3 regions of the Vreelandella hamiltonii genome follow, and region 3 is predicted to be linked to each of the others. Evidence: predicted binding sites of a transcription regulator. Region 3 holds the regulator's gene; each other region holds the start of a gene.

Region 1 (3,279 bases), on a different contig from region 3:
ACCCCCATGCTTGAGGACCATCGTAGCGGCCCTCGTCACGATTCGTTGCTGTCATCTTACCCGGAAGACGATAGCAACAATGGCTGGATGATCAGCTACATCGACATCATGACGCTACTGGTGGCGCTGTTCGTGATCATCATTGCTGCTGCCGGGGTCACTGGCCCCAACTGGAACCCGGAAGCACCTGACACCGAGATCAGTGAAAGCAGTGTGCCTACCTTGGAAGTTCCCCTGCCTGCGCTGTTGGATGAACGTCGCCAAAAGCGCAACATTGCTTATCTGAATGAGCCCGGAACGCTCAGCCCGATGGCCCTCAGCGCGGCCTTGGGGGTGGCTGGGCTGCCTGCACCGGTCATGGTGATGCCTGAACCCGCCGAGGTGCCGCCTTTGCTGGCGCTGGCACCTGTCGAGCCAGCATCGCCTGTCGCGCCGTTGCTGGAGCGTTACCTGCCTGCGCTGCCCACGCCGCTGCTTACCCATGAAACTCAGCGCTCGGGCCAGCCACTGGCAAATTACATGGTGCTGTTGACCGACCGCCCGCCCGTCAACGTCCAGCAGGTGGAGGACGAGGCCATCAGCAGTGCGTTGGCACTGGACGAGCAGTTGTCTGAACGGGTCGAATCGTCCCTTTACCTGCCTGACCTGGATGGCGTCGAGGTCTCCCGAGTAGCAGAAGGCATCAGCCTGCGCGTGCAGGATCAGCTGCTGTTTCCTTCAGCCACCGCTGGGCTGACCGAGGACGGTACATCGCTGGTGGGAAGCCTGCTGGAAACCATTCAGCGCTACGACGGTGAAGTCTGGGTCGAAGGGCACTCGGATAGTCAGCCGATCAATACCCCCGAGTTTTCATCCAACTGGGCGCTTTCCAGCGCACGGGCCATTGCCATCGTCGAAGCACTGGAGGCTGCAGGTGTCGAACCTGAACGGCTACGCGCGGTCGGTTTTGCCGACACTCGCCCACTGGAAGATAACAGCAGCGCCGAGGGGCGCGCCCGCAATCGACGTGTCGAAGTAGTGATTCACGTAGAGTAAATACCCGCATGCTGGCTTGGGGCAGCTCACTGTTGTAGGAGGAGGCTTCAGCCCGCGATGATTCCTGCACTCAGCTTGATATGGGGGCTGCCCAGGCAGTCGCCCAATGAAATTGGCCTCCCACAGGCAGGCTTGGGACTGCTTTGCTTTTGCTGAACAAAAAAGCCCGCCAGGGGGTGGCGGGCATCAAAGGGCTTGGCTCACTGCAGCCCACTGACATCTGATGAGGGGGTGTACGAGATCGCCAGTGGGTAAAATTCGAGTATAGCTATTTTTAAATGTTTGCCAAGGATTTGTGTAAAAATCTTTGTTGTTGTGTCGTTGTGGGCGCTCTATCAGATAATTATTGTACAGTTTCTGGCAATACTCCCGCCTCTTGGCCCCTGTTTATTTGCGCCATTTTGGTGCGCCTTCGCTTGCCCTATTTTGGTGCTGTCTTTATTGAGAGCTTTCGTGTGTTTTAATTATTTGATTTTAATTAACTAAATCGTTCTGGCATGCATTCTGCTTTGGTAGTTTCCTACCTTAGGTGCTTTTTTCGAAAGGCCATCACGTTCGGCTTTTGAATGACCTGATTACAGTTTGCAAAAGGTGCTGCCATGATCGAGTCCGCTAGTCCTGCACTACTTGACCCCGCGTTACAGCCGCGTCTGGTGGTCACTGATCTTGACGGTTCCTTGCTGGACCACCACAGCTACGACTTTTCGCCTGCGGCCCCTTGGCTTGCTCGCCTCAAGCAGTTGGGCGTGCCGGTCATTCCTGTCACCAGCAAAACGCGGGCCGAACTGGTGCCGCTACGTGAAGCGCTAGGGCTCACGGCAACGCCCTTCATTGCTGAAAACGGTGCCGTGATTGGTCTGCCGCCTGGCTGGTGCCATGCCAGCCTTGACCGACCGGGTAGCGGGCTGGACGGCGTGGTCATCAAGCACACGGGGGTCGATATCCGCTTTATCCGTGCGCGCCTGGCCATCTGGAAGCAGCGTCTCGACCTGCGGTTTACGCCCATGGGGGAGATGGAGGTGGCAGAGGTCATGGCCAGAACTGGCCTGGACGAGCCCCGTGCCAAAGCAGCCAAGCGGCGCGAGGGCAGCGAGCCGCTGATCTGGGAAGACGATGAAAATGCCTTGGAAAAATTGCGTGCTGCGCTGGAGGGCGATGGGCTGTCCATGACCCAGGGCGGCCGTTTCTGGCACGTCATGGCGCAGGCATCGGGCAAGGGAAGTGCGGTGAACTGGTTGATCCAGCGCTTTGCGTCGCTACGCGGGCGGCAGCCGCTTGCGCTGGGGCTAGGCGATGGCCCCAACGACGTTTCCATGCTGGAAGCCGTCGATCAGGCCGTGGTGATCAAAGGGTGCCATGACTTGAGGGTGGCGCCACACAACCGTGCGCTGTACCGCACCCAGGCAACCGGGCCAGCCGGATGGGCCGAGGGGGTGGCTCACTGGTGGGGGCGAGACGACCGCCGGCTAGCGGCGGAGCCCCATCTGCAAACCACCACGGCTTAACTCAACGAGGAAGCGCGCATGAGTGATTTTCATCAGAATGGCGTCATTACCGATTTTCATAATCTGACCCGTCGCCCCGTGGAAGATCTCGAGCGGGAGCTGTGCCAATTTGCCAAGCGCCGCCCCATGGGGTTGATTCTACCGTCGCTGTTTTCCGAGCTGGAAGGGCCTGCGCTGTCGGCCATTATCGATGAATTGGCCAAGGTGCCTTATCTCAACGAGATCGTGATTGGCCTGGACCGGGCCGACCGAGAGCAGTTTCTCTATGCTCGCGAGTTTTTTTCACGCTTGCCTCAGCACACCCGCATTCTGTGGAACGATGGTCCTCGGCTGCGAGCGCTGGATGCGGAGCTCGAGCATCACGGGCTAGGGGCGCTTGAACCTGGCAAAGGGCGCAACGTATGGTACTGCGCGGGGTATGTGCTGGCGTCAGGACGCTCGTCGGTGGTGGGGCTGCACGACTGCGATATTCTGACCTACGACCGCAGCTTGCTGGCGCGCTTGATGTATCCGGTGGCGCATCCGCGCTTCAACTACAGCTTCTGCAAGGGGTACTACCCACGCATTGCCGAAGGCAAGCTGAATGGTCGGGTGTCTCGTTTGATGGTGACGCCGCTGCTACGAGCATTGAAGACCGTGTGCGGCCCGCTGCCGTATCTGGATTACCTGGACAGTTTCCGCTACCCGTTGTCGGGGGAGTTTGCCATGCGCAGCGACGTGCTGGAGGGCATTCGCATTC
Region 2 (3,279 bases), on a different contig from region 3:
TTCCAGAGGCTCGGCCAGCGTCTCGTCCACTTCGCCCAGCAGGCGCTCGGCGGAGGTACGGCGGCGTTCCACGTTGGGGGAGTAGAGGTCGACCACGGCGATGGCGCTGCGCAGCTGGTTGCGCAGGGCGTTGTTGATGCCGATACGGTTGAGGTCGCGGCGGGACATCTCGCCCAGCGGCTCGTCGGTCAAGGCATCGGCCACGGGCCAGTCACGCCCGGTGTTGTTCAACACCACGACGAAGCGACCCTCGCTGGTGCGCTGCAGGCGGCCATCGAGCAAGGCTTGCAGCCAATCCCGGGCGCGTTCGTCGTCGCTTTGCACAATGGCGTTGATGGCCTCGCCTTTGGCGCGGAAGTTCTCCACGTCCAGCGCTTCCAGCAGCGCCAGTGCCGCGTCGTCATCAGAAGGTGTGGTGGGGGTTTGTGCCTGCGACAACGTCGCCATGCTGAGCAGCAGCAGACACAACACCCCAGAAAGGAAACGCCTCATGGGGTTCTTCCTTTGGTGATCATCAATGGGGAGAGATAGCGTGCTCCCTTGCCGCGAAGGCTCGCGGCAAGGGAGGGGGGTTACTCGGCGAGTGCCGCTTCGGCTTCTTCTGCTGCGGTGCTGCCACCGCACGAGCCGTTGGCGACGTTGAAGTTGCCGCAGCGCATCGGTGCACGCCAGTCAGCAATCAGGTCGCGAGAACCCGGCAGGTAATCCGACCAGGCATCGCCTGCCACGGTGGACGGCGTTTGCCAGACGATGTCGAACTGGCCGTTGTCCTGCACTTCACCGATCAATACCGGCTTGGTGATGTGGTGGTTGGGCATCATGGCGGCATAGCCACCGGAAAGGTTAGGCACGGTCACGCCGATGATGGCATCTTTCACCGCGTCGACATCGGTGGTACCCGCCTTGCGCACCGCTTCGGCCCACATGTTGAAGCCGATGTAGTGGGCTTCCATGGGGTCGTTGGTGACCGCTTCTTCATCGCCCGTCCAGTCGATCCAGGCGTCGATGAAGTCGTAGTTGGCGTCGGTGTCCACGCTCATGAAGTAGTTCCAGGCGGCCAAGTGGCCCACCAGCGGCCCGGTATCGATACCGGACAGCTCCTGCTCACCCACCGAGAAGGCGATGACGGGAATATCCGCGGCATCGATCCCCTGGTTGGCCAGCTCACGGTAGAACGGCACGTTGGCATCGCCGTTGATGGTGGAGACCACCGCCGTGGGCTTGCCCTCTTCACCGAAGCGACGGATTTCAGAGACGATGTTCTGCCAGTCCGAATGGCCGAACGGGGTGTAGTTGACCATGATGTCTTCTTCGGCCACCCCGTGCTCATCCTTCAGGAAGGCTTCCAGAATCCGGTTGGTGGTGCGCGGATAGACGTAGTCGGTGCCGATCAGCGCGAAACGCTCGATCCCGACTTCGTTGATCAGATACTCCACCGCAGGAATGGCCTGCTGGTTGGGTGCCGCGCCGGTGTAGAAGACGTTCTCGGAAGACTCTTCCCCTTCGTACTGTACCGGGTAGAACAGCAGGCCGTTCAGCTCTTCGAACACCGGCAGAACCGCCTTGCGGGATACCGAGGTCCAGTTACCGAACACCACATCTACCTCATGCTGAGCCAGCAGCTCGCGGGCACGCTCGGCGAATAGCGGCCAGTTGGAAGCGGGGTCGACCACCACGGCTTCCAACTGACGCCCCAACAGACCACCGGCTTCGTTCTGCTGGTCGATGAGCATTTCGACGGTGTCTTTCAGGGTCGATTCGCTGATTGCCATGGTGCCAGAGAGGGAGTGCAGAATACCCACCTTGATTGGGTCGTTGTCCTGGGCAACGGCCTGGGCGCTGGCGCCCATGATGGCGGCGGCCAAGGCGGCCGTGGCAAAACGGCCAAGGGTACGAGGGTGTGTCTTGCGTTGCGATGTGGTCACTTGAACCTCCTTGCACCCCTTGGAAGGGGCTTGTTATAGGCGCGTAGAGCGGGCATTCGCCCGCCGTGGGCTAATCCACCTTTCACACTGCAAGGGGTGCGCCAGATTGAATCAAAGCCTATTAAGACAATGACAATCAGACAGTTAGCGATACTCAAAAAAACCCGCATTGCGCCAGACGCACTAATTCAGGGCAAGCCGAGAGGCACCATGCACAGTTGTCATGCACCAGCAAAGCGCCTTGCACCAAAGAGGGGTGCATGCACACAAAAAAGCGCCCGGGGTTCCCCCCGGGCGCTGACAACGCCAAAACTCACTCCATCACCACCACCCAACAATCGCTTATTTGGCGGCCATGGCCTTCTGCTTGCGGCGCTTTTTCAGCAGCGGCATGCCCAGCGACAGAGCCGCAATGATCAGCAGTGACAGTGAAATAGGCTTGTCGATGAAGATGGACCAGTCACCTCCGGAAATCTGCAGTGCGCGACGCATGGACTCTTCCATCAGGCTGCCCAGGATCAGCGCCAGAATCAGCGGCGCCGTGGGGAAGCCGAACAGCCGCAAGCCCAGGCCGATCAGGCCGAAGCCCAGCAGCAGCAGCAGGTCGAAGACGCTGAAGCTCATGCCGTAAACACCGATCATGCAGAAGATCAGGATCATCGAGAGCAGCAGCGGACGTGGCATATCGAGAATTTTGGCGATCAGCGGAATCAGCGGCAGGTTGAGTACCAGCAGGAAAATATTACCAATGTACATACTGGCAATGACCCCCCAGAACACGTCCGGGCGCTGCTCCAGCATCATGGGGCCAGGCGTCACGCCCATGACCAGCAGCGCACCCAGCAGCACCGCCGTGGTGCCCGAGCCAGGCACTCCCAGGGTCAGCAGCGGTACGAACGAGCCGGTACAGGCAGCGTTGTTGGCCGCTTCGGGAGCTGCCACGCCCTTGATGTTGCCCTTGCCGAAGGTGTCACCATCCTTGGCCAGGCGTTTTTCCATGCTGTAGCCCAGGAAAGAACCAATGGTGGCACCGGCCCCCGGCAGTACGCCGGTGAAGAAGCCCAGCACCGAGCTGCGGCTGATGGGGCCTGCAATTTGCTTCATTTCACTACCGCTCAGCTTGAGCGAGCCAATGGCATTGCGCGGCGCTTCCTTGCCACCGCCCCCACGCAGCAGCATGTAGAACACTTCCGCCAGGGCGAAGATACCCAGCGCCACGACCAGGAAGTCGATGCCGTCGAGCAGTTGAATCGAGCCAAAGGTGTAGCGCTCGGTGCCGGTTTGCATGTCGATGCCGACGATCGAGATCATGACGCCGATCACCGCCGCAATCAGACCCTTCACCAGCGACTTG
Region 3 (3,279 bases):
ATCTTGTCGGTCAGCAGCTCGAGCAATGCGCGCTGGCTACTGACATTGCGCAGCTGTTGGCGCGTGGCAGCGTCGTTCATGATCGTAGCCACCTGACCCAGCAGGGCCAGGTGCGTGTCATCGGCTTCTTCGGGAACCAACAGCACGAAGACCAGATCGACCGGGTCACCATCGATGGCGTCGAAGTCGACGGGCTCGGCCAGCTTGAGAAAGCCAGCAATGGGCGTGCTGCAGTGAGGGCTGCGTGCATGGGGGATGGCTACGCCATTGCCGATACCAGTGCTGCCCAGCCGTTCACGGCCAATCAGGCGGCTAAAGACTTCCTGACTGTCCAGGCTGGGCGTGTTCTGAGCGATAAAGGTGCTGAAAAACTCCAGCACCCTTTTTTTGCTGCCCCCGGGCACGTCGTACAGCACGCGCTCCGGGGGGAGTATGGTTTCCAACGTCATCGGTTTAACGCACGCCAGCGCCTTGGGCGCGGGCTTGTGCTTTTTCCTTGTGTTTTACCAGCTGACGGTCGATTTTGTCCGCCAGGGCGTCAATGGCCGCGTACATGTCATTATCCTGCGCTTCCGCATGCAGGTCTGCTCCTGCGGCATGCAGCGTGCAAGCCGCTTGCTGGCGCTCCTTTTCGACAGATAAGGTGACCTGGACGGTCGTGATGTTGTCGTAGTGACGCTCAACGCGTTCCAGCTTTTCGTTTACGTAGTCACGCAAGGCGTCAGTCAGTTCAACGTGATGACCAGTGATGTTTACTTGCATTGACGTGCTCCTTATCCATCGGACTGTACTTCGATTGTAACCCTTTTTGGGCCATTGCAAAGCCCTCGCCGCGAGTTTGTTGGGCAAGAGCGTTTAACTAGCGCAAACGGCGTCGCTCGCTCGACGAAGGTATACCCATCGACTCTCGGTACTTGGCGACGGTGCGGCGTGCCACGGTAATGCCACCCTCTTCCAGCAGGGTGACCAGGCGACTGTCGGAGAGTGGCTTGCCTGGCGGCTCGTCCTGAATCAGTTTCTTGATACGCGCTCGAATGGCCGTGCTGGAGTGGCTGTCGCCGCCCTCCTGGCCGCTGACCTGGCTGGAGAAGAAGTACTTGAGCTCGAAGACCCCGCGCGGGGTATGAATGTATTTCTGGGTGGTGACTCGGGAGATAGTCGATTCATGCATCTCTACCGCTTCGGCGATATCGGCCAGAATCAGCGGTTTCATGGCCTCTTCACCCTGCTCGAGGAAGCCTATCTGGCGGGCAATGATCTCGCGCCCCACGCGCAGCAGCGTGTCGTTGCGGCTCGACAGGCTCTTGATCAGCCAGCGAGCCTCCTGGAGGTGCTCTTTCAAAAACTGGTTGTCCTGGCTCTTGTCGGCGCGCTTGATCAGGCTGGCGTAGTCGGGTTGGATACGTAGCCGAGGCAGCGCTTCCGGGTTGAGCTCCAGATGCCAGCCCTCGTGATTGTGACGTACCACCAGGTCCGGCGTCACATAGCTGTCGTCGGTGACGCCGTAGGCGCTTCCGGGGCGAGGGTCAAGGCTGCGGATTAAACGGATGACATCGTCCAACTGCTCGTCATCGAGGCTCAGGCGTCGTTTCAGCAGGCGCATGTCGTCCTTGCCCAGCGCTTCGAGAAACTGGCGTACCAGGCGCTTGGCGGGCATCAACAGCGGAGTGTCTTCGGGTAGCGCGGCCAGCTGCAGCATCAGGCACTCGCGCAGGTCACGGGCGAACACGCCAGTAGGCTCGAACTGCTGCAGGCGCAGCAAGGTGTTTTCGACCTCGCGTTGGCTCAGGCCATCGTGGCCCTGCGCCTTGAGCCCCTCGCGGATGTCGTTGAGCGGCTGGGTCAGATAGCCGTTGGCATCCAGCGCATCGATGAGGCTCTCGGCAATGGCATGCTCACGCGCAGAGAAGTCGGTCATGGCCAGTTGCCAGAGCAAGTGCCCATGAAGGCTCTGACCGGCCGCCTGGCGCTCGAAGTCCGGGCCTTCGCTACTGCCGCCCGCGCTGCCCATGTCCTGGTAGGTGTCGGACCAGTCGCTGTCCACGGAGAGCTCGTTGGGAATGCTGTCTGCCCACTCGGCTTCCTGAGGCTCGCTGACCGCCTGTTCGCCAAACTCATCCTCCTGTTCGAGCATGGGGTTGCCATCCAGCGCCTGCTGAATTTCTTGACGAAGGTCCAGCGTCGATAGCTGAAGCAGCGCAATGGCCTGCTGCAGCTGAGGTGTCATGGTCAGCTGTGTGCCGATACGCAGTTGAAGAGAAGCTTTCATGACCATCTGAGAACCACTCGTTAATCAGAAAGCTCCACCCTAGAGCGACTCTCCGTTTGGTGCAAGTGCAATAAGCATGCCACTAAATAAAATGCCTTCGTGGGCCATTATTTAAAGGCGGAAGTCGGCGCCCAGGTAGACGTCGCGCACCTTCTGGTTATTGAGAATTTCCTGGGGGTTTCCACTGGCTATGATGTGTCCGTCGCCAACAATATAGGCAATATCGCAGATATCCAGGGTTTCACGCACGTTGTGGTCGGTAATCAGCACGCCAATATGGCGCTTCTTGAGCGCGCGTATGATCGACTTGATATCGCCCACGGAAATGGGGTCGACGCCAGCAAAAGGTTCGTCCAGTAGAATGAAAGCGGGCTCGGTGGCCAGCGAGCGGGCAATTTCCACTCGTCGCCGCTCGCCGCCCGACAGGCTCATGCCCAGGTTGTCGCGAATGTGGGTGATGTGGAAGTCTTCCAGCAGGGATTCGAGCTTCGCTTCTCGGCTACTGCGGTCCAGCTCCCGGCGCGTTTCCAGAATGGCCATGATGTTGTCGGCCACCGACAGCTTGCGAAAGATCGATGCTTCCTGGGGCAGGTAGCCGATACCCGCCAGCGCGCGTTCATGCATCGGCGCCCGGGTCAGGTCGAGATCGTCGATGCCCACCTTGCCAGCATCGGATTTCACCAGGCCGACGATCATGTAGAACGAGGTGGTCTTGCCTGCGCCGTTGGGGCCGAGCAGGCCAACGACACTGCCTTGGGCAATTTCCAGGTTGATATCCTTGACCACGCGGCGGCGCTTGTAACTCTTGGCCAGATGCTGTGCATGGAGCGTCTTGACCGCTGCAGTGTCGGGGCTGATGGCTGTCACGAGGGGCTCTCTCTATTGCTCGGGCTGTAAGGTCATGCGGATGCGTTGCGGTGCGCTGCCGCTGACATCGGAGCGTGCTTGGACCACCCCGCGGTCGATGAAGTATTCGAGCCGTCCCCCCTGGAAGCGGTCCCCTTGCTGGG

What was found. The regulator sigma-54, encoded in region 3, starts transcription at its own class of promoters, with help from an activator protein. The targets are predictions, from matches to a motif close to TGGCACNNNNNTTGCTNT.
Region 1: a site for sigma-54 is predicted at 1,529-1,546, ahead of IE061_RS15210 (HAD-IIB family hydrolase). Genes of this name have one in related genera too.
Region 2: a site for sigma-54 is predicted at 2,012-2,029, ahead of urtA (urea ABC transporter substrate-binding protein). Genes of this name have one in related genera too.

The regions. Positions count from the first base shown of each region.
Region 1 covers NZ_BMXO01000017.1:19,198-22,476, forward strand. The annotation lists gene IE061_RS15205 (OmpA family protein) at 7-1,035, shown strand; gene IE061_RS15210 (HAD-IIB family hydrolase) at 1,635-2,540, shown strand; gene IE061_RS15215 (glycosyltransferase family protein) at 2,559-3,279, shown strand, end outside.
Region 2 covers NZ_BMXO01000005.1:80,854-84,132, forward strand. The annotation lists gene urtB (urea ABC transporter permease subunit UrtB) at 1-492, opposite strand, end outside; gene urtA (urea ABC transporter substrate-binding protein) at 573-1,925, opposite strand; gene IE061_RS07160 (tripartite tricarboxylate transporter permease) at 2,268-3,279, opposite strand, start outside.
Region 3 covers NZ_BMXO01000003.1:177,192-180,470, forward strand. The annotation lists gene ptsN (PTS IIA-like nitrogen regulatory protein PtsN) at 1-449, opposite strand, end outside; gene hpf (ribosome hibernation-promoting factor, HPF/YfiA family) at 454-762, opposite strand; gene IE061_RS05340 (RNA polymerase factor sigma-54) at 860-2,275, opposite strand; gene lptB (LPS export ABC transporter ATP-binding protein) at 2,381-3,127, opposite strand; gene lptA (lipopolysaccharide transport periplasmic protein LptA) at 3,149-3,279, opposite strand, start outside.